3 regions of the Paenibacillus sp. XP01 genome follow, and region 2 is predicted to be linked to each of the others. Evidence: riboswitches for the same ligand, from Rfam matches in the RefSeq annotation. Region 2 holds a riboswitch; each other region holds the start of a gene.
What was found. A riboswitch is a leader RNA that binds a small molecule or an ion and turns the genes downstream of it on or off. The one in region 2 is predicted to bind cobalamin.

Region 1: another riboswitch for cobalamin. It lies ahead of SNR34_RS07080 (ABC transporter substrate-binding protein); the one in region 2 lies ahead of nikB (nickel ABC transporter permease).
Region 3: another riboswitch for cobalamin. It lies ahead of cobJ (precorrin-3B C(17)-methyltransferase); the one in region 2 lies ahead of nikB (nickel ABC transporter permease).

What each region holds. Positions count from the first base shown of each region.
Region 1 covers NZ_CP139481.1:1,554,742-1,560,451, forward strand. Annotated here, with positions in the region: gene SNR34_RS07065 (adenosylcobinamide amidohydrolase) at 1-485, shown strand, start outside; gene cbiB (adenosylcobinamide-phosphate synthase CbiB) at 527-1,507, shown strand; gene SNR34_RS07075 (histidine phosphatase family protein) at 1,498-2,190, shown strand; cobalamin riboswitch at 2,329-2,482, shown strand; gene SNR34_RS07080 (ABC transporter substrate-binding protein) at 2,697-3,695, shown strand; gene SNR34_RS07085 (FecCD family ABC transporter permease) at 3,692-4,738, shown strand; gene SNR34_RS07090 (ABC transporter ATP-binding protein) at 4,735-5,532, shown strand; gene cobT (nicotinate-nucleotide--dimethylbenzimidazole phosphoribosyltransferase) at 5,599-5,710, shown strand, end outside.
Region 2 covers NZ_CP139481.1:281,563-287,272, forward strand. Annotated here, with positions in the region: gene SNR34_RS01300 (response regulator) at 1-587, shown strand, start outside; gene melA (alpha-glucosidase/alpha-galactosidase) at 669-1,970, opposite strand; gene SNR34_RS01310 (AraC family ligand binding domain-containing protein) at 2,193-3,041, shown strand; cobalamin riboswitch at 3,113-3,303, shown strand; gene nikB (nickel ABC transporter permease) at 3,439-4,407, shown strand; gene nikC (nickel transporter permease) at 4,404-5,240, shown strand; gene SNR34_RS01325 (ABC transporter substrate-binding protein) at 5,256-5,710, shown strand, end outside.
Region 3 covers NZ_CP139481.1:6,439,383-6,445,092, reverse strand. Annotated here, with positions in the region: gene SNR34_RS29020 (Ger(x)C family spore germination protein) at 1-24, shown strand, start outside; gene SNR34_RS29015 (hypothetical protein) at 17-238, shown strand; gene SNR34_RS29010 (GerAB/ArcD/ProY family transporter) at 287-1,441, shown strand; gene SNR34_RS29005 (uroporphyrinogen-III synthase) at 1,590-2,414, shown strand; cobalamin riboswitch at 2,659-2,883, shown strand; gene cobJ (precorrin-3B C(17)-methyltransferase) at 3,160-4,974, shown strand; gene SNR34_RS28995 (sirohydrochlorin chelatase) at 5,081-5,710, shown strand, end outside.

The sequences.
Region 1 (5,710 bases), 1.3 Mb from region 2:
CGTCCATTCAGGAATGGGACGGATCGGATTTCGGACTGCTGTGCTGCACAACCGCAGGTGTGTCCAATGCTGCCCGTGCCGGTTCGGACCGGCTCGTCTTTGATGCGTGCGGTAACGAAGCGGAGGAGAATTCGATCCGGGACGCCGTTTATGTGCCGGGCACCATCAACATCATGTTGTGGGTGAACGGGCGCATGACGCCGGGAGCAATGGTCAATGCCGTACAGACCGCTGTGGAAGCAAAAGCCGCGGCGCTGGCCGATCGCGGCGTGCGTGATGCCGACAACGGACTGTCGGCGACGGGGACAACGACGGATGCCATCGTGCTCGCCGTCCGGCAGGATCATGCAGACAAACCTTTGGTCCAATACGCGGGTACGGCAACGGTCATGGGCGCAGCCATCGGCAGACTGGTGTATGACACGGTGAAAGAGAGCCTTGAGGCAGGGAAATGGAACCGGCGGCAGGAGGGGGAACCGCGATGACAAACATATTCGCGTTTGCTTCTTGGCCGGTATGGACCGGCATGACGGGTGCCGGGGTGCTGCTGGCGGCCTACATCGTCGATCGCTGCATCGGTGATCCGCGCTGGATTCCTCATCCGGTCATCGGCATGGGCAAGGGCATTACGGCGTTGGAACGATGGATCCGTGCCAAGGTTCATTCGGATCAAGGGCTCAAAAAGGCCGGATTATGGTTCCCGATCGTGATTGCCGGCGGTGCTTTTATTCTGACCTGGTTGGTACTCATTGTGCTGGGGCTGATCCATCCAGTGCTCGCTGTTTTGGCCGAAATCCTGTTAATTGCGACCACCATTGCGTCCAAAGGACTGAAGGATGCAGGCATGGAGGTTTATCGCCATTTGGCGCAAGGCGACCTTCCGGGAGCCAGACGTTCGCTCGGCATGATCGTGGGCAGGGATACCGAGCATCTGGAGGAACCGGAGATCGTGCGCGGGACAGTGGAAACGGTGGCCGAAAACATCGTCGATGCCATCGTCTCCCCGCTGTTCTACGCGCTGATCGGAGGAGCTCCGCTGGCCATGGCCTATCGTGCCGTTAACACCTTGGATTCCATGGTTGGTTACAAAAACGAAAAGTACCTGCATCTCGGCTGGGCCTCGGCACGTCTTGACGACTGGGCCAACTGGATTCCGGCGCGGATCACGGCCTTATTGCTCATCGCGGGCGCCTGGGTCATGAAGCTGGACGCAAGGCAGTCGGCACGCATGGTCTCCAGGGATGCACGATTGCATCCAAGTCCGAACAGCGGGTTTCCTGAGTCGGCTGTCGCCGGAGCGCTGGGCATTCGGCTTGGCGGGCACAATGTTTACCATGGCGTAGCTTCGTTTCGTGCATATATGGGTGAGCCCACTCGTCCAATGGAGGCCGAAGACATCGTGCGCACGTCGCGCCTGATGTTCTGGTCGGCCGGATCGTTCGTACTGCTCTGCATTTTGGTCAACCTGCTGGTTTGGTTCTGCGGAGGCTCGTTGTTATGGACATGATGACAAGACGGGGAGAACAACAGGATCAGCAAGGGACACACGATCGATGGGAAAAAGAATTATGGCTTGTTCGTCACGGCACGACGGCGTGGAACACGGAAAAGAGGTACCTCGGCCATACCGATATCGGTTTGCTGCCTGAAGCGGAGCAGGAATTGGCCTCACTGCGCGTGCAGTTGGGCGGCATTAAGTGGGCTTCGGTCCATAGCAGCGATCTGCTTCGCTGCCGTCAGACGCTGGAACGGATCGCGCCCTTGCACGCAGGGCAAGCGCATATGGACTCCCGGCTGAGAGAAATCCATTTTGGCGAATGGGAAGGGCGTACCTATGAGGAACTGAAGCATTTGGCCCGTTACCGGGAATGGATCGATTCACCGCAAACAGTAACTCCGCCCGGCGGGGAACCGTGGTCATCGTTTTCTGCCCGGATTGATGATTTTTTGAATGAAGTAATGTGGGCGGAACCCCGGCATGAGAGAACTGGTGATTCGACAACAGCGCAGACGAAAGATCTGGTCGTTACGCATGGCGGGGTCATTCGTTATATGCTGACTCGGCTGCTGCCAGGTCAGGCGTTCTGGGACGTTTCGGTCATTCCGGGGCAAGCGATCCGGCTTCAATTGGAACGTTCGCCGGACGGACGGAAGGCAATCCGTCTTCCTTTTCCCGAAATCGGGTTGTAAGCACGGTCGATATCACCTATAATCACAACAGAAGTGTGGCTTCGGTACAAGCATCGTTTCAAGAGCTGGCGAAGGCGTTCGGCAGCAGATGCACACCCACTTGAATGGGGATGCAATATTAACGACCATGGGACCCGTTACTCCCGAAAATCACGGCGTCCGTGCGGACGATCCGGAGAGGGCAAACGGGTAAAACAGGGGAAGCCGGTGCAAATCCGGCACGGTCCCGCCACTGTAATCCAGCCGATTCGGCGTGGAAAGTCAGGTTGCCTGCCCAGGGCGTTTAACCATCGGTGTTCCTTCGAGGAAAGGACAGCGTTTCGGGCAATGCTCCATGCATGCGGCCTTGTGCTGTCGTGCGCGGATCGCCATATGCGAGACGTTATCCCTGATCCTGATCGCAAGGATCGGGGATTTTTTTTCAAGAAACGGCCATTCAAGGGACAGACACGGGCGGAAGCACAGTCTTCGATCTACCAAACACAGAAAAAGGGGAGAATCCAATCATGAGATTCACGACATGGAAAGGCATGGCGTCCCTGCTGAGCGCAGCGATGCTGACATTCGCTCTCGCAGGATGCGGAGCGGCAACAACGAACAACGAAGGAGGCGCAGGCACGCAGCAGCCGGCACAGGGGCAATCCCAGGAACAGGCGCAGACGGACCTCAAAACGCAGTATCCGTTCACGGTGACCGATGCAACGGGCGAGTCGTTTACGTTTGAAAAGGCGCCGACAAAGATCGTCTCCGTATCGCCAGCCGAAACGGAATCGCTGTTCGCGCTCGGATTGGACGAGCAGATCGTGGGCGTATCCGATTTCGACGATTATCCGGAAGCAGCGACGACAAAACCGAAGATGGGCGGCGTGTCCAAGCCGAACGAAGAGTCGATCATTGCAGCGGATGCCGATCTCGTGGTAACGGGGATTTCGATGAGCGAGGAAGCCGTGAAAAAGCTGCGCGACTTGGGTATCACCATTTTCAAAACAGACCCGAAATCGGTCGATGACGTAATCAAAAACATCGAAACGTTCGGCAAAATTACGGACCGTCAGGCAGAAGCCCAGAAATTGGCCGCACAGATGAAACAAGATGTGGCTGACGTGACGGAAGCGGTCAAATCGGTGAAACCGGAAGACAAGAAAAAAGTGTACGTGGAGTTCTCCCCAGGCTGGACTGTGGGCAAGGGAGAGTTCATGGATGAAATCATCACGCTTTCCGGTGCTACGAACGTCGCTTCCGACATGACAGGCTGGAATGAAATCAACGAAGAAAACATCATCGCCGCCAATCCGGATGTGATTTTGTACGCGGACGACGTGGTGGAAGACTCCAAAACACTGGATCAAATCATCAAGGCCCGCAGCGGTTGGGATCAAATTACAGCCGTCAAAAACGATCAGGTCATCGGTTTGGATGCCAATCTGCTGACTCGTCCAGGTCCTCGCGTGACCCAAGGCTTGAAGGAAGTGGCCAAGGCGGTCTATCCTGACTTGTTCCAATGAGCCGCAAACTTGCAGTGTACGGCACAGCAGGCATGGTGCTGCTTGTCCTGACCGTGCTGATCTGCACCGGCATCGGCTCGGTCTCGCTGCCGATCCGGCATATTGCAGGTATTATTCTGCATCACATTCCATGGCTGGGTGACCGGATCGTTCCGGATTGGACGACTGCAGCGGAACAGATCATATGGAAGGTACGCCTTCCGAGGGTACTGCTCGCTGTTCTCGTCGGCGCAGCATTGACCGTGGCCGGCGCTGGATTTCAGGGCGTACTGCGCAACCCGCTGGCCGACCCGTTCACCCTTGGCGTATCGTCCGGAGCGTCGGTGGGGGCAGCCGTGTTGATCTTTTTCGGCCTGCAATATGCGCTGATCGGCGTCTGGACGCTGCCGTTGGTTGCTTTCGTGACCGGAGTGCTGACATTGTGGTTTGTGCTGGCTTTGGCGCGCGAAGGCCGCAAAATCCCGACGCACAGCCTCATTCTTGCCGGCGTGGTGATGCAGAGTTTCCTGGGAGCGGTCGTATCCTTCCTGTCCACCATGTCCAAACAAACGATTAACGAAATTATATATTGGACGATGGGAAGTCTGGCACTGCGTGGATGGTCGTATACGGCCATCCTTTTCCCATATTTCCTGCTTGGTTTGCTCGTGCTGTGGAGCCAAGCTCGTTCATTGAACATTTTGGCGCTGGGCGAAAGACAGGCTGCCCACATCGGGGTTCGCGTCGACCGATTGAAGCTGGCGGTGCTCGGCGTGGGTACGCTGCTGACGGCTGGGGCCGTCTCGGTGTCGGGCGTGATCGGTTTTGTCGGTTTGGTCATTCCGCATATGCTGCGGCTGATCGTCGGCCCGGATTACCGTCTGCTGGTGCCGCTCTCCGCCATAGGCGGTGCGATCTTCATGGTATGGGCCGACACGATTGCCCGTTCCTTGCTGGCACCGACCGAGATTCCCCTCGGCGTCGTCACGGCATTTGTGGGAGCACCGTTCTTCGCCTACCTGCTGCACCGCAACAAAAAGCTGCAAAAGGGGATGATGCCGTGAGCGGGAACCAATCTCTGATCGAAGTGAAGGGCGCAAGCAAAAGCTATGGCTCCCATCATGCCCTGCATGACGTGAACTGGAGCGTCCAGGAAGGGGAATGGTGGGGAGTGGTCGGCCCGAACGGCAGCGGCAAATCCACCCTGCTGCAGCTGGTGGCTGGAACCGAGCAAGCGAATACGGGCAGCATCCTGTTGGAAGGGAAGAACATTGCCTCTTACGGTCGCAAAGAGCTGTCGCGCATGATTGCGGTATTGCAGCAGGACGGGCTGCCCTCGATCTCGTATCCTGTAAGGGATGTGGTGGAGATGGGGCGGTACCCCTACCAGAACTGGATGGGGCGCGATTCGGCGGATGGGGATGCCATCGTGGAACGCGTGCTTGCAGAGCTGGAGCTGACGGAACTGGCGGATCGTCCGCTGAACGCACTCAGCGGGGGCCAGCGGCAGCGGGTAGCGCTGGCCAAAGTGATGGCACAGGAACCGCGGCTGCTGCTGCTGGACGAACCGACGACATTTCTGGATATCCAGTACCAGCTGCAATTCATGGAATTGCTGTCTGCATGGCGTAAACGAAATCGCATTACCATTGTGGCCGTGCTGCACGATTTGAATCTGGCGGCACAGTTTTGCGATCATATGCTGGCATTGCGTGATGGAGCATGTGCCGGAGCAGGAACGCCGGAAGCGCTGATGACGGAAGATCACATCCGGAAGCTGTTTAGGGTCGATCCGGCGATGGTCAGTCATCCTGACAGCGGTCTTCCTCAATTGCTGCTGCGTCGTAAACCAGAGTAGCATCATTGCAATTATAGTCGGGCTGTCATGGTCCTAATTCTAGTATAGAAGGAAGTGCTGGATGGAATGGAAAACGAACAGCTGCTGATGCAGCTCATCAATAACATCAAAGGGATTGACGCTCAAGCGGCCGCAAAAGCATCAGCTCATGTGGATATGCTCACGAAGCCGCCGGGAA
Region 2 (5,710 bases):
ATGGGGAAGAAGCCGTCGCTCAAGCCGGAATCATGCATCCCGACTTGGTTGTGCTTGATCTAGGCTTGCCTGGCATGTCTGGAATGGATGTGCTGAAGCGGATTCGTGAGTGGTCGCAGGTTCCGATCATCGTGCTGACGGCCAAGGACCGGGAGGAAGATAAAATCGCCGCATTGGATGGCGGTGCCGACGATTACGTGACAAAACCCTTCGGCATGGGCGAACTGGTCGCCCGCATCCGGGTTGGGCTTCGCCATGCAGCCAAATCGGCCGACGAACCCGTATTGCGCTGCGGCGCTTTGACCATTGACCTTGCCCAAAGGCAGGTGGAGTTGGAGGGCATGCCCATCAAGCTGACCCCGACCGAGTACGACATGCTGAAGGTGCTTGCCTCCAATGCAGGCAAAATCGTGACCCAGCGCCAATTGCTGCAGCAGGTGTGGGGCAGTCATCACAACGAATCGGACAGCCATTATTTACGGGTATATATAGGACATTTGCGCAAAAAATTAAACGAAGATCCTGCTCAGCCGCGATTCATCCAGACTGAACCAGGCATCGGATATCGATTTTTAATGCAAGACTAATGCCACTGGCAATAAAAAAGAACAAACGCCATTCCCGTACGATCCGAGAATGGCGTTTATCGCGTTACCACTATTGTAATGTTAAGACGTAAATTTCGGCAGCCAATCGCCATGGGCTTCGATCAGCTCGTCGCACAGGGAAACGATGTCGTCGATGGAAAGCTCGGCCGACGTATGCGGATCAAGCATCGCTGCATGGTAGATGTGATCCTTTTTGCCTGTGATGGCAGCTTCGATGGTGAGCAGTTGGGTGTTGATGTTGGTGCGGTTCAGCGCAGCCAGCTGCGGTGGCAGGTCGCCGATGTACGTCGGAGTGATGCCCGATCCGTCGACTAGACACGGTACCTCGACACAGGCTTCGCGCGGCAGGTTGGTGATGAGTCCGGTGTTCATGACATTGCCGCCGATTTTATAAGGACGGTTCGTCTCCATGGCCTCCATGATATGGGAGGCGTACTCCCGGCTGCGGGTATGCTCGATGTTTTCGCTGGCGAACAGCTTCTCGCGCATTTCTTTCCAGCCTTCGATCTGATTGACGCAGCGGCGCGGATATTCGTCCAGCGGAATGTTGAAGCGCTCGATCAGTTCGGGGTAATTCTTTTTGATGAAATACGGATGATACTCGGCATTGTGTTCGGAAGATTCAGTCACATAATAGCCGAAGCGATGCATCAACTCGAAGCGCACCATGTCGTCGTGCTTCTCCTGTTGTTTGATGCGGGCAAGGCGTTTGATTTCCGGATACAGATCCTGTCCGTCCCGCGTGACTTCAAGCAGCCAGGCCATATGGTTGATGCCCGCAATTTTGGCGACAACACCGGTCTGATCGATCCCGAGGGCGTCGAAGAGATGCGGTACGCACACTTGCACGCTGTGGCAGAGGCCGACCGTTTTCACGCCGCCATGCACGCTCATGACGTTGGTCAGCACCGCCATCGGATTCGTGTAGTTCAGGAACCAGGCATCCGGGCAGACTTCCTGGATATCCCGGGCGAAATCCAGCATGACCGGAATGGTCCGCAAGTTGCGGAAAATGCCGCCGATGCCGAGCGTATCCGCAATCGTCTGGCGCAGGCCGTATTTTTTCGGAATTTCGAAGTCGGTGATCGTGCACGGATCGTATCCGCCCACCTGGATGGCATTAATGACGTATTTGGCTCCGCGCAGCGCTTCCTTGCGATCGGAATAGGTTTGCACCTTGCAGCCGCTGCCAAGCGAACGTGCCATGCTGACCAGCAGCCGTTCGGAATCGCGCAGCCGCTCGGCATCGATATCGAACAGTGCCAGTTCAAAATCTTGCAGCGCTTCGGTCATCATGACGTCGCCGAGGACGTTTTTTACAAACACGGTGCTTCCCGCACCGAGAAACGTAATTTTGTTCATTTCAGGCTCAGCCTCCCTGGTGGATTGGTGTACCTCCACTATAGGGCGATTTGGCACGTTTCACTATGGCGCAACCTCACGTAAACATGGCATAATCCCATTTTTGCATTCGTTTACATTGCGATATGGCCCGGTTTGCCTGTTATAATTTTGATAAAACTTGAAGAAGTGAGTCGTGGGTGCAAACGTTGGCGGCTCTCCAAACAGAAGGAAGGGACAGACGTGAGCAGAATCGAAATGAATGTGGTGCCGATGGATTGGACGCAGATGGAATTGGTCATGCTTTTTTTCGGGTGGGAGGACTGTGAGCCTCTGCATTACTGGGGGCCGGGTGTGCGTGACAGCTACATTATTCATTACGTTCACAAGGGACGCGGCAAGGTGCTGATGAACGATCGGCAGCATATGTTAACCAAGGGACAAGGTTTTCTCATTCTCCCCGACACGATCGTGCATTATGAAGCCGACGAGGCGGACCCATGGACGTATTCGTGGTTTGGCTTCAAAGGCGTGCAGGCCAAAGCGTTCATGCAGCGCGCGCAGTTGAATTCCGATCATCCGGTGTTTCGGGCAAGGAACGAGGCGGCGCTGGACGGATTGTATCAGGAAATGGTTCAGGTGTCCGGCCGCTCGGGCGCGGACGTGTTTACTCAAAGCTTGTTGTATCGCCTCATAGCCGAGCTGATTGCTTCTTCACCGGAAGAGGAGGGCAAGCGGCAGCCTTCTTCTACCAAAGAAGAGTACATACGGCAGGCGGTGAGATACATGGAGAACCGATATAGCCAAAAAACGAGCGTTCTCGACATCGCGCAAGCCGTAGGACTGGATCGCACGTACCTGTCGGGGCTGTTTAAGGAAAAGTACGGCAAGCCGCTGCAATCTTTTTTTCTGGAATACCGGATGAATCGCGCCGCCGAGCTGCTGCAGAGTCCGATGCTGTCCATTAGCGAGGTGGCACATTCGGTGGGATATACGGACCCGCTATTGTTCTCCAAAATGTTCAAAAAGGTCACCGGCATGTCTCCGAAGGGAGCCAGAACCAAGTCCACTGAAACGAGTGATACACGATAGAATAAGTCCCTTAAATTTGAAGAAAAAGCTATGATCTTGCCTACCTGCCAGTTATACTGGAACACATACCAATCGAATAGATGGAACTGGGTGCTGTACCCGATCGGGTACAAGCTTAATAGGGAAGCCGGTGAAATGCCGGCGCGGTCCCGCCACTGTAACAGGGGAATCAGGCAGCGATAAGCCACTGGCCATAGCCGGGAAGGCGCTGCAACGATGTTGATCCTGAAGCCAGGAGACCTGCCCGGTTTGACAACACAGCAACAGCCTACGGGAGATAGGAAGGTGTTTTGAATTAGCGCGATTTTTGTATGGGAATCGGTTTATTTGAGGCGTCCTTATCCGGGAATATACGGGAGAGGGATGCCTTTTTTGCATGGCAGAGATCGGGTTTGCTGTGAATCGAAGCAGAGAGGACGGCTGGCTTTTGGGCAAATACATCGGTAAAAGAATACTTCAGCTGGCAGCCGTTCTGTTCGGCATCACCTTCCTGACCTTTCTCCTGACCTACCTGTCGCCGGGAGACCCGGCCAGGCTGATGCTCATGGCTACGGGCGTGACGCCATCCGAGGAGCTGGTTGAGCAGGTGCGGGCAGAATTGGGACTGGACAAGCCCTTTTGGGTGAGGTACGGCCTATGGCTTGGACAAGTCGGGACAGGAGATTTCGGTACGTCGTACAAATACGGCCGGCCCGTGTTCGACGTGCTGATGTCACGTTTGCCGGCCACGCTGCGTTTGACAGGCGGTGCCATGCTTCTTGTGGTCGTTGTTTCGTTTCCGCTCGGCATCCTGTCGGCCATCCATAGAAATAAAGTGCTGGATCTCATCATTCGCCTGTTCTCCTTCGCAGGGTTGTCCATGCCAAGCTTCTGGCTGGGCATGCTGCTTATGCTCTGGTTCGGCGTGCATCTGAAGCTGTTTCCCGTCACGGGCAGCTCGGGTCTGCATAGTCTCGTATTGCCTGCATTAACGCTGGCACTGCCTTTGATCGCTCAGTACAGCAGGCAAATCCGCGCCGTCATTCTGGAGGAACATTCCCAGAACTACGTAGACGGAGCCAGAGCCAGAGGCATGAAGGAAGGAACAATCATGATCCGGCATATTCTTCCGAACGCGATGCTTCCAGTCATCACGCTAATGGGCATGTCTACCGGGGCTCTGCTCGGCGGGGCCGCAATCATAGAGAGCTTGTTCGTGTGGCCGGGCGTGGGCCAGATGGCGGTGGAAGCGATCTTTTCACGGGATTATCCGCTCATTCAGGGTTATGTGATCTGGATGGCTACGATGTATGTCGTGTTGAATCTGTTGGTCGATGTATGGACCCATCTGCGAGACCCGCGGATCCGATTGGATGTGGATGTATGATGAGGACATTCCGGCTTACGTTGTCGCAGCATCGTTGGTTCGCCGTGGTGCTCGCGTTGACGGCGTGTTGGATCGTGCTCGCCATGATCGCCCCCCTGTTTGCGCCGCATGATCCGCTGGCCACCAACTTTGGCATGGTGCTGCAACCCGCCAGCCCCGAGTATCCGCTCGGGACCGACCAATTGGGACGATGCATTCTGTCCCGTATCCTGTATGGGGCACGCACGTCGCTGCTGCTGACCTTCATGATGATCGGCATCGTGTTCGGGATCGGCGTAGGCATCGGCATCATTGCCGGTTATGCGCGCGGCATCGTGGATTCGCTGTTGATGCGGCTGGCCGATACGATGATGGCTTTTCCCGGAATCATTTTCGCCATCGCCGTCGTCGGCATGTTGGGTCCGGGTCTGCTTCATACGGTCATCGCGCTGTCGGTGGTCTGGTGGGCCAAATATGCGCGCATGGCGAGAAGTTTGGTCATATCGCTGCGACAAAAGGAATATGTCGCCGCCGCCGCTTTCAGCGGGGCGCGTCGTACCCGAATCGTTTGGGGCACCGTTCTGCCGAACATGCTGTCACCGTTAATCGTGATGGCCATGATGGATGTGGGCGGCATGATGCTCTCCATATCCGGCTTGTCCTTCCTGGGGCTTGGAGCGCAGCCGCCGGAACCGGAGTGGGGAGCCATGCTGAACGAAGGCCGGAGATACCTGCAGACGGCCCCATGGCTATTGCTGTATCCGGGCCTGGCGATATTTTGTACGGTCATGATTTTTAATTTGTTGGGCGACAGCCTCAGGGATGTGCTGGACCCTCGAAAAAACGCAGCTTGACTGGAGGATATAGAAGTGAAAACAACCCGTTTAAAAGCAGTACTGCTTACGTTCGCGTCATTTTTTATTGTATTTGCCCTCACGGCATGCGGAAGTACCAATTCATCCAGCAGGACTGGTACCGGTGGGAAAGAAACAAGCTCGGCAACGAGTGCATCCGCTGTGCCGTCGCATTTGAACGTGGCTCTGTTCTGGCTCGGCACCAATCTGGACCCGGCGGTGGAATGGAACGGCTGGACGCTGACACGTGCGGCGATCGGCGAGACGTTGGTCCAGTTTGACGAGAACATGCAGCTTGTGCCCAAAATCGCCGAATCGTGGGAACAAGTCGATGACACCACATGGAAGTTTCAGATTCGCGATGGCGTTACGTTCCATAATGGCAACAAAGTCACGGCAGATGCTGTGAAAAAATCGATTGAGCGTGCCTTGGAGCTGAACGAAAGAGGGCTGTCCACACTGCCGATCGA
Region 3 (5,710 bases), 740 kb from region 2:
GAGGAGGATATCATCCATGATTAAGCCGCTGTTGTTTACCTATTTGGCCATGGTCGTCGCCGTTCTTTTTATGGATTTCAAACATCTGCGGCAAGCGGCGGCGGTAAACCGCTGGCTTTCCTATGGTTTGATCGCTGTTACGACAGGCATATGGTTATACGTCATCCAGCTCAAAAAAACGTTTTTTGTATCTGTATGGATCGCCCACCTTATTCAGCACTGGCTTCCTTTGCCTTAAAAAGCGGATACGACACGGGCATCCATATGGAAGACGGGAGGGAGTACCATGAACCAGGAAGTGAAACCGAGGCAGCTGTTTCTGCTTGTCATGTTGATGAGTATGACCGGCACGTTAATTCAGCCTCATGCGCAAGCCATCTATTATGCCAAACAACATGCCTACTTGTCCTATATCCCCGCATTTGTCGTGATGGGGATATCCTTCTGGCTGATCAGCCGGATGATGCGCCGCTTTCCCGATAAGGACTTGTTTCAATCCCTGGTGGAACGGTATCCTTTTTGGGGAAGGGTTACAGGTATGCTGTACATCCTGTTTTTTCTCTTTATTTTCGCGAGGGATTTGCGTTTGATCGGCGATTATGTCAGCATAACGTTGTTGGAAACGACCCCGATCTCGATCATTGCACTAACGATCCTCGTGATGGCCGTTTTTATCGTGAGGGGCGGTTTGGGATCACTGATCGGAATGTCAGAGCTGTATGTCACGCTGTTTCTGGTCAATTCGGTCATCGTGCCGTTTATGGTTGCCCCGCAAGTAGACCTGAACAATCTGCTGCCGTATTTGGACGTTGATGCGGCAGGCGTGGGGAGAGGCACTTGGTACATGTTTTCCTTTTTTGGCGAGATGGTTGCGCTCCCCTTTGTCATGAAAGGCAGTGACTTTAAATTCAAGCCTGCTTTTCGGGGAATGTTATGGGCCGTTTTGCTGATGATGTTGATCCTTATTGAAACGATTGCGTCCATCGGCGTGGAAATTGCCTCACGGTTGGTGTATCCTTCTTACGAATTGGCACGGCAATTGCAGATCAGCGAGTTTCTGGACCGGTTTGACTTGCCATTGGCCGCGGCGACCCTGCCTGCCATGGTTACCAAAATCGCGTTTGATCTGTATTTTGTATGTTGGGGGCTCAAACGGATGATTCCGAAGGTATCCGGCAAAGTGCTGACCGGACCGATTGCGCTGCTCGGGTTTGTTTGCGCGTTTTGGTTTTTCCGGAACGCCGTCCAGCTTTACCGGTTTACGCGGGAATGGACATGGATCGCCATAGTGTTTGAGGTCTTGATTCCGATCCTGTTGTTTCTGTTTCTTCGACCCAAAAAGAAACGGGCAGGCAAGCATGAGCAGCATGCGGAGAAATCCGGGCAGGAGGATGAAAGAAAGCGAAGCGGCCCGCAGGGCGGAAAACTTCAACCTTCTTAAGAAGGTGCATGGTTTATGGATTTTATAAAAAATCGTTATAGGAAAACCCCGAAAATAAAGGGTATTCAAGGTTCCCCTGCATGGGCTCTGCCTGTATACTGAAGTCAGACTGATGAACTTTCGGCAGAATCCAACTGGGGGGAACGATATGGCGCAACATTTGGCAGGCATACGCGTGGCTCTGACGGGACCGCGCAAGTCGAGGGAGATGTCCCTGCTGGTTGAAAAAATGGGCGGAATTCCGCTGGTACGGCCTGCACAGGGAACGGTGTTTCTGGATGACCGGAGCATTCGGGACGGACTGGTCTCCTGGATTTCCAATCCGCCGGACTGGGCGGTGCTGACGACGGGCATGGGGCTCGATGCCATTTTTGATATGGCAGAGGATATGGAGCTTGCCGGAGCGCTGCTTGATGTACTTGCGGCTTCGTCGATTGCGGCGAGAGGATACAAAACGGTGAATGCACTGCGCAAGCGCAGGCTTTCACCCATCGTTCGGGACGATGATGGCAGCACGGAAGGGTTGATCCGCGAGTTTGCTGCCCATGATCTTGCCGGGAAAAAAGTGATGCTGCAGCTCCATGGCGAAACGGCACCGAAACTGGTGAGTTGGCTGGAGCAGCAAGGCGCCCAGGTGCGGCAGGTGCTGCCTTATCGGCATGTGCCGCCGGAAGAAGCGGAGCTGGCGCAGCTGTTGAACGAAATCATCGCGAACGAGGTTGACGCCGTTGCTTTTACAAGCGGCCCGCAGGTGCGTTTTTTGACGGAATACGCAGCTTCGCAAGGCAAGCTGGAACAGATGCAGGAGGCGTTCAGGCAGGGCGTGGTGGCCGCTTCGGTGGGCAAAGTAACGGCAAATGCCATGCGCGAGGAAGGCATCGAGGTTCGCGTTGTCCCCGAGGAAGAAAAGATGGGGGCGCTCATCGTGGAGCTGGGCCGTTATTACGCCGCTTTGAAGGTAGATCAGGCTTAAAGGATGCACGGTATAAAAAGGCGAAAAGGCTGAGAGCAGTCCTTCGCTATGCTGATGTGCGGGTTTTGGTCAACCGAAGAGGAACGGAAAAGCTAATAAGAAGAGGCCTTGATCCATACATGGATCAGGGCCTTTTTGGTTTCGCAGGCAAAGGATTGCGTCCGGGCGGGAAAATTAAATGAATGCAGGCCTTCATGGGCATGGACATCATTTCCTGACGGATGGTATGATGAAGACAATATCATCACATGAAAACAGACAAGGTGCTCTTGCTTTCAGGCAAGAGGTAACAGGGAATCGGGTGCAAATCCCGAGCGGTCCCGCCACTGTAATGGGGAGGCTCCTTTCAATAATATCGGTTGCGCAGACGTTGGAGCTGCTGCTGATAAGTCACTCGGATCACCGGGGAAGACGGAAAAGGAAGCTGATGAACCAGAGCCAGGAGACCTACCTTGAATGTGTCACCGGACCCTTCGCGGAAAGGAGCGGTGTACGAACGATCAGGAAAAGGGCGGACCATAGGTCCGTCCGGCAGACCCTTCCGGGCCATGCATCAGCAGGATCATTCTTCCACGGAATGATGCTGTGTTCTTGAGCATACGTACATTCGTATCCCGTCCGCATTGCGGACGGGATTTATTGGCGTTCTCAGAGTTTTGAATATGCGATAAGGCGCGAAGAAGGCCGGCTTAGCCGTCCTTCTTCACTGTTTAAGTCGGACAGGTTATCGGAGGAGGAGAAACAGATGCAAGGACTAGGCAAGCTGCTTGTTATCGGATTCGGTCCAGGGGCCATGGAGCATATTACCCACCGGGCGCTTGAGGCACTGAGAGAGAGCGAGGTCATTATCGGCTACAACACGTACGTCGACCTGATTCGGCCGCTGCTGACCGGACAGGAAATCGTACGTACGGGCATGACCGAGGAAGTCAGCCGTGCGCAGGAAGCGGTAAGACAGGCGGAAGCGGGAAAAATCGTGGCCGTGATTTCCAGCGGCGACGCGGGCGTATACGGTATGGCCGGCCTCGTATACGAGGTGTTGATGGAGCGCGGATGGAAGCCGGACAGCGGCGTGGAAGTGGAGGTGGTTCCGGGCGTTTCGGCGATCCAGTCCTGCGCTTCCTTGCTGGGAGCGCCTGTCATGCACGATGCTTGCACGATCAGTTTGAGCGACCATCTGACCCCGTGGGACACCATTAAGCGCCGGGTTGAGGCCGCGGCTTCCGCTGATTTCGTCATTGCATTGTACAATCCGCGGAGCGGCAGGCGGACCCGCCAGATCGTAGAAACGCAGGAGATTCTGCTGCGTTACCGTGATCCCAAGACCCCTGTCGGGCTGGTCAAAAGCGCGTACCGCGACCGCCAGCATGTGGTCATCACCACGCTGGAGGACATGCTGAACCATGACATCGGCATGCTGACGACCGTGATCATCGGCAATTCGTCCACCATGATGTACGAAGGGCTCATGGTGACCCCGCGCGGCTATCAGCGGAAATACACGCTGAACGCGACGGAACAGCCGCTCCGGCCGCATGAGCGGCTGCGCACGGAAGCCGAGCCATGGTCGCTCGGCGCGATGGAGGCCCGTGCTGCCGCGAGCGGTACGGCAGCGGGCCAAGGCGCGGCCGGCGCTGCGCCTGCGGGAACGGCGACGAGCCCGTCGGGCAGCGATGCCGGCGGAGCCATCGCTGTGCTCGTCGCCGAGCGGCCTGCGCCGGCGGTTGCCGCGCCGCACGCAGCCGCCGCAGCCGCGTCCATCGGCGCAGCCGAGCTGGCCGCGGAGGCGCTCGGTCGGCTCGCGGCAGGCGGGGCCCTCGCGGTCGAAGCAGCCAGCCGCTGGCTGGACGCCGGGCCTGGAGCCGCTGCGCCGCAGGCCCTGGAGCGCACGGCGCCCGCGCCAGGCAGCAAGCCGCCGCTCTTCGAGGTGGGCGTATCGCCCGGCGTCGGCAACAAAAAGTTCAGCGCCGCACAGATGGCGCTGCTTGCGCAATGCGCGGGTGACGACGGCGAGCTGGAGTATACGCCGGAGCACCAGATCATATTGCGCGTGCCAACCTTCGAGCCGGACCGGCTCGTTGCCGAGCTGCGCGCCGCGAAGTTCATCGTGGTGCCGATCGGGGACGTCATCAAGGTGAAAGCCTGCGACTTCTGCAACATGGAGAAGGATGATGCCGTACCGATGGCAGAACACCTGCAGGCCGTCATCGGCGGCGTGAGTGCGCCGAAGGAAACGAGCGTGGCCCTGAACGGCTGCGGCATGGCATGTTACGGCGCGGTGTTGGAGGATATCGGCATCGTGTACCGCAAAGGCGGTTACGACCTGTTCCTCGGCGGCAAAAAGTTCGGGCGCAACGCCCATCCCGCGCAACCGGTCGCGGAAGGCATTCCGGGCGACGAAATTGGCGGCATCGTGGAACGGATCGTTGCGGAGTACAAGGAAAAAGGACATCCGAATGAGCGTTTTCATAAATTTTTCAAACGGGTTGGCGTGATTCAGGGCTTCCGCCATGTGGATGCACCGGTCACGGTTGAAGTAAACCCGGTTTGTGGGGATTAGATGATCGGGAGCCCGGATTTACCTTTGAACCAATAAGCAATGCATGGACATATCAATCAGGAAGCCCGGTCCTGAGGGGCCGGGAATGGGGAGGAAGCAATCGCACATGAACGCCATATTGCTGGTAGGTCACGGAAGTCGTGACCCTGAGGGGAACAACGAACTGAAGGAGTTTGCGCGTACCGTAGCAGAGCAGGCTCCGGAAGCTACGATCGTGGAAACTTGCTTTTTGGAATTGACGCGTCCAAGCATCGCTGAGGGTGTTACAGCCTGCGTGAACAGAGGAGCGACACGTGTTGTGCTGGTGCCGATTATTCTGTTTGCGGCCGGACATGCCAAAGTAGACATCCCGAATGCGATCGATCGTGCAAAAGCACGTTATCCGCAGGTTGAATTCGTGTATGGCCGCCCGATTGGCGTACACGACAAAGTGATTGAGATTTTGCAGACTCGCTTGCATGAGGCGAAGCCCGTATCGGCAGGAGCCTCTCGCGGAGCAGTCGCAGTGGCTGCCCCGCCTGCTCCGGCCCGGGATGAGGAAACGGCGGTGCTGGTTCTTGGCCGGGGAAGCAGTGATCCGGATGCCAACAGCGACTTTTTCAAAATGACGCGGATGTTGTGGGAGAAGCTTCCTTATAAATGGGCGGAAAGCTGTTTTATCGGCGTCACCGAGCCTTTGTTCCCGGAAGGGCTGCAGCGCTGTCTGGCGCTTGGGGCCAAACGGATTATCGTTCTT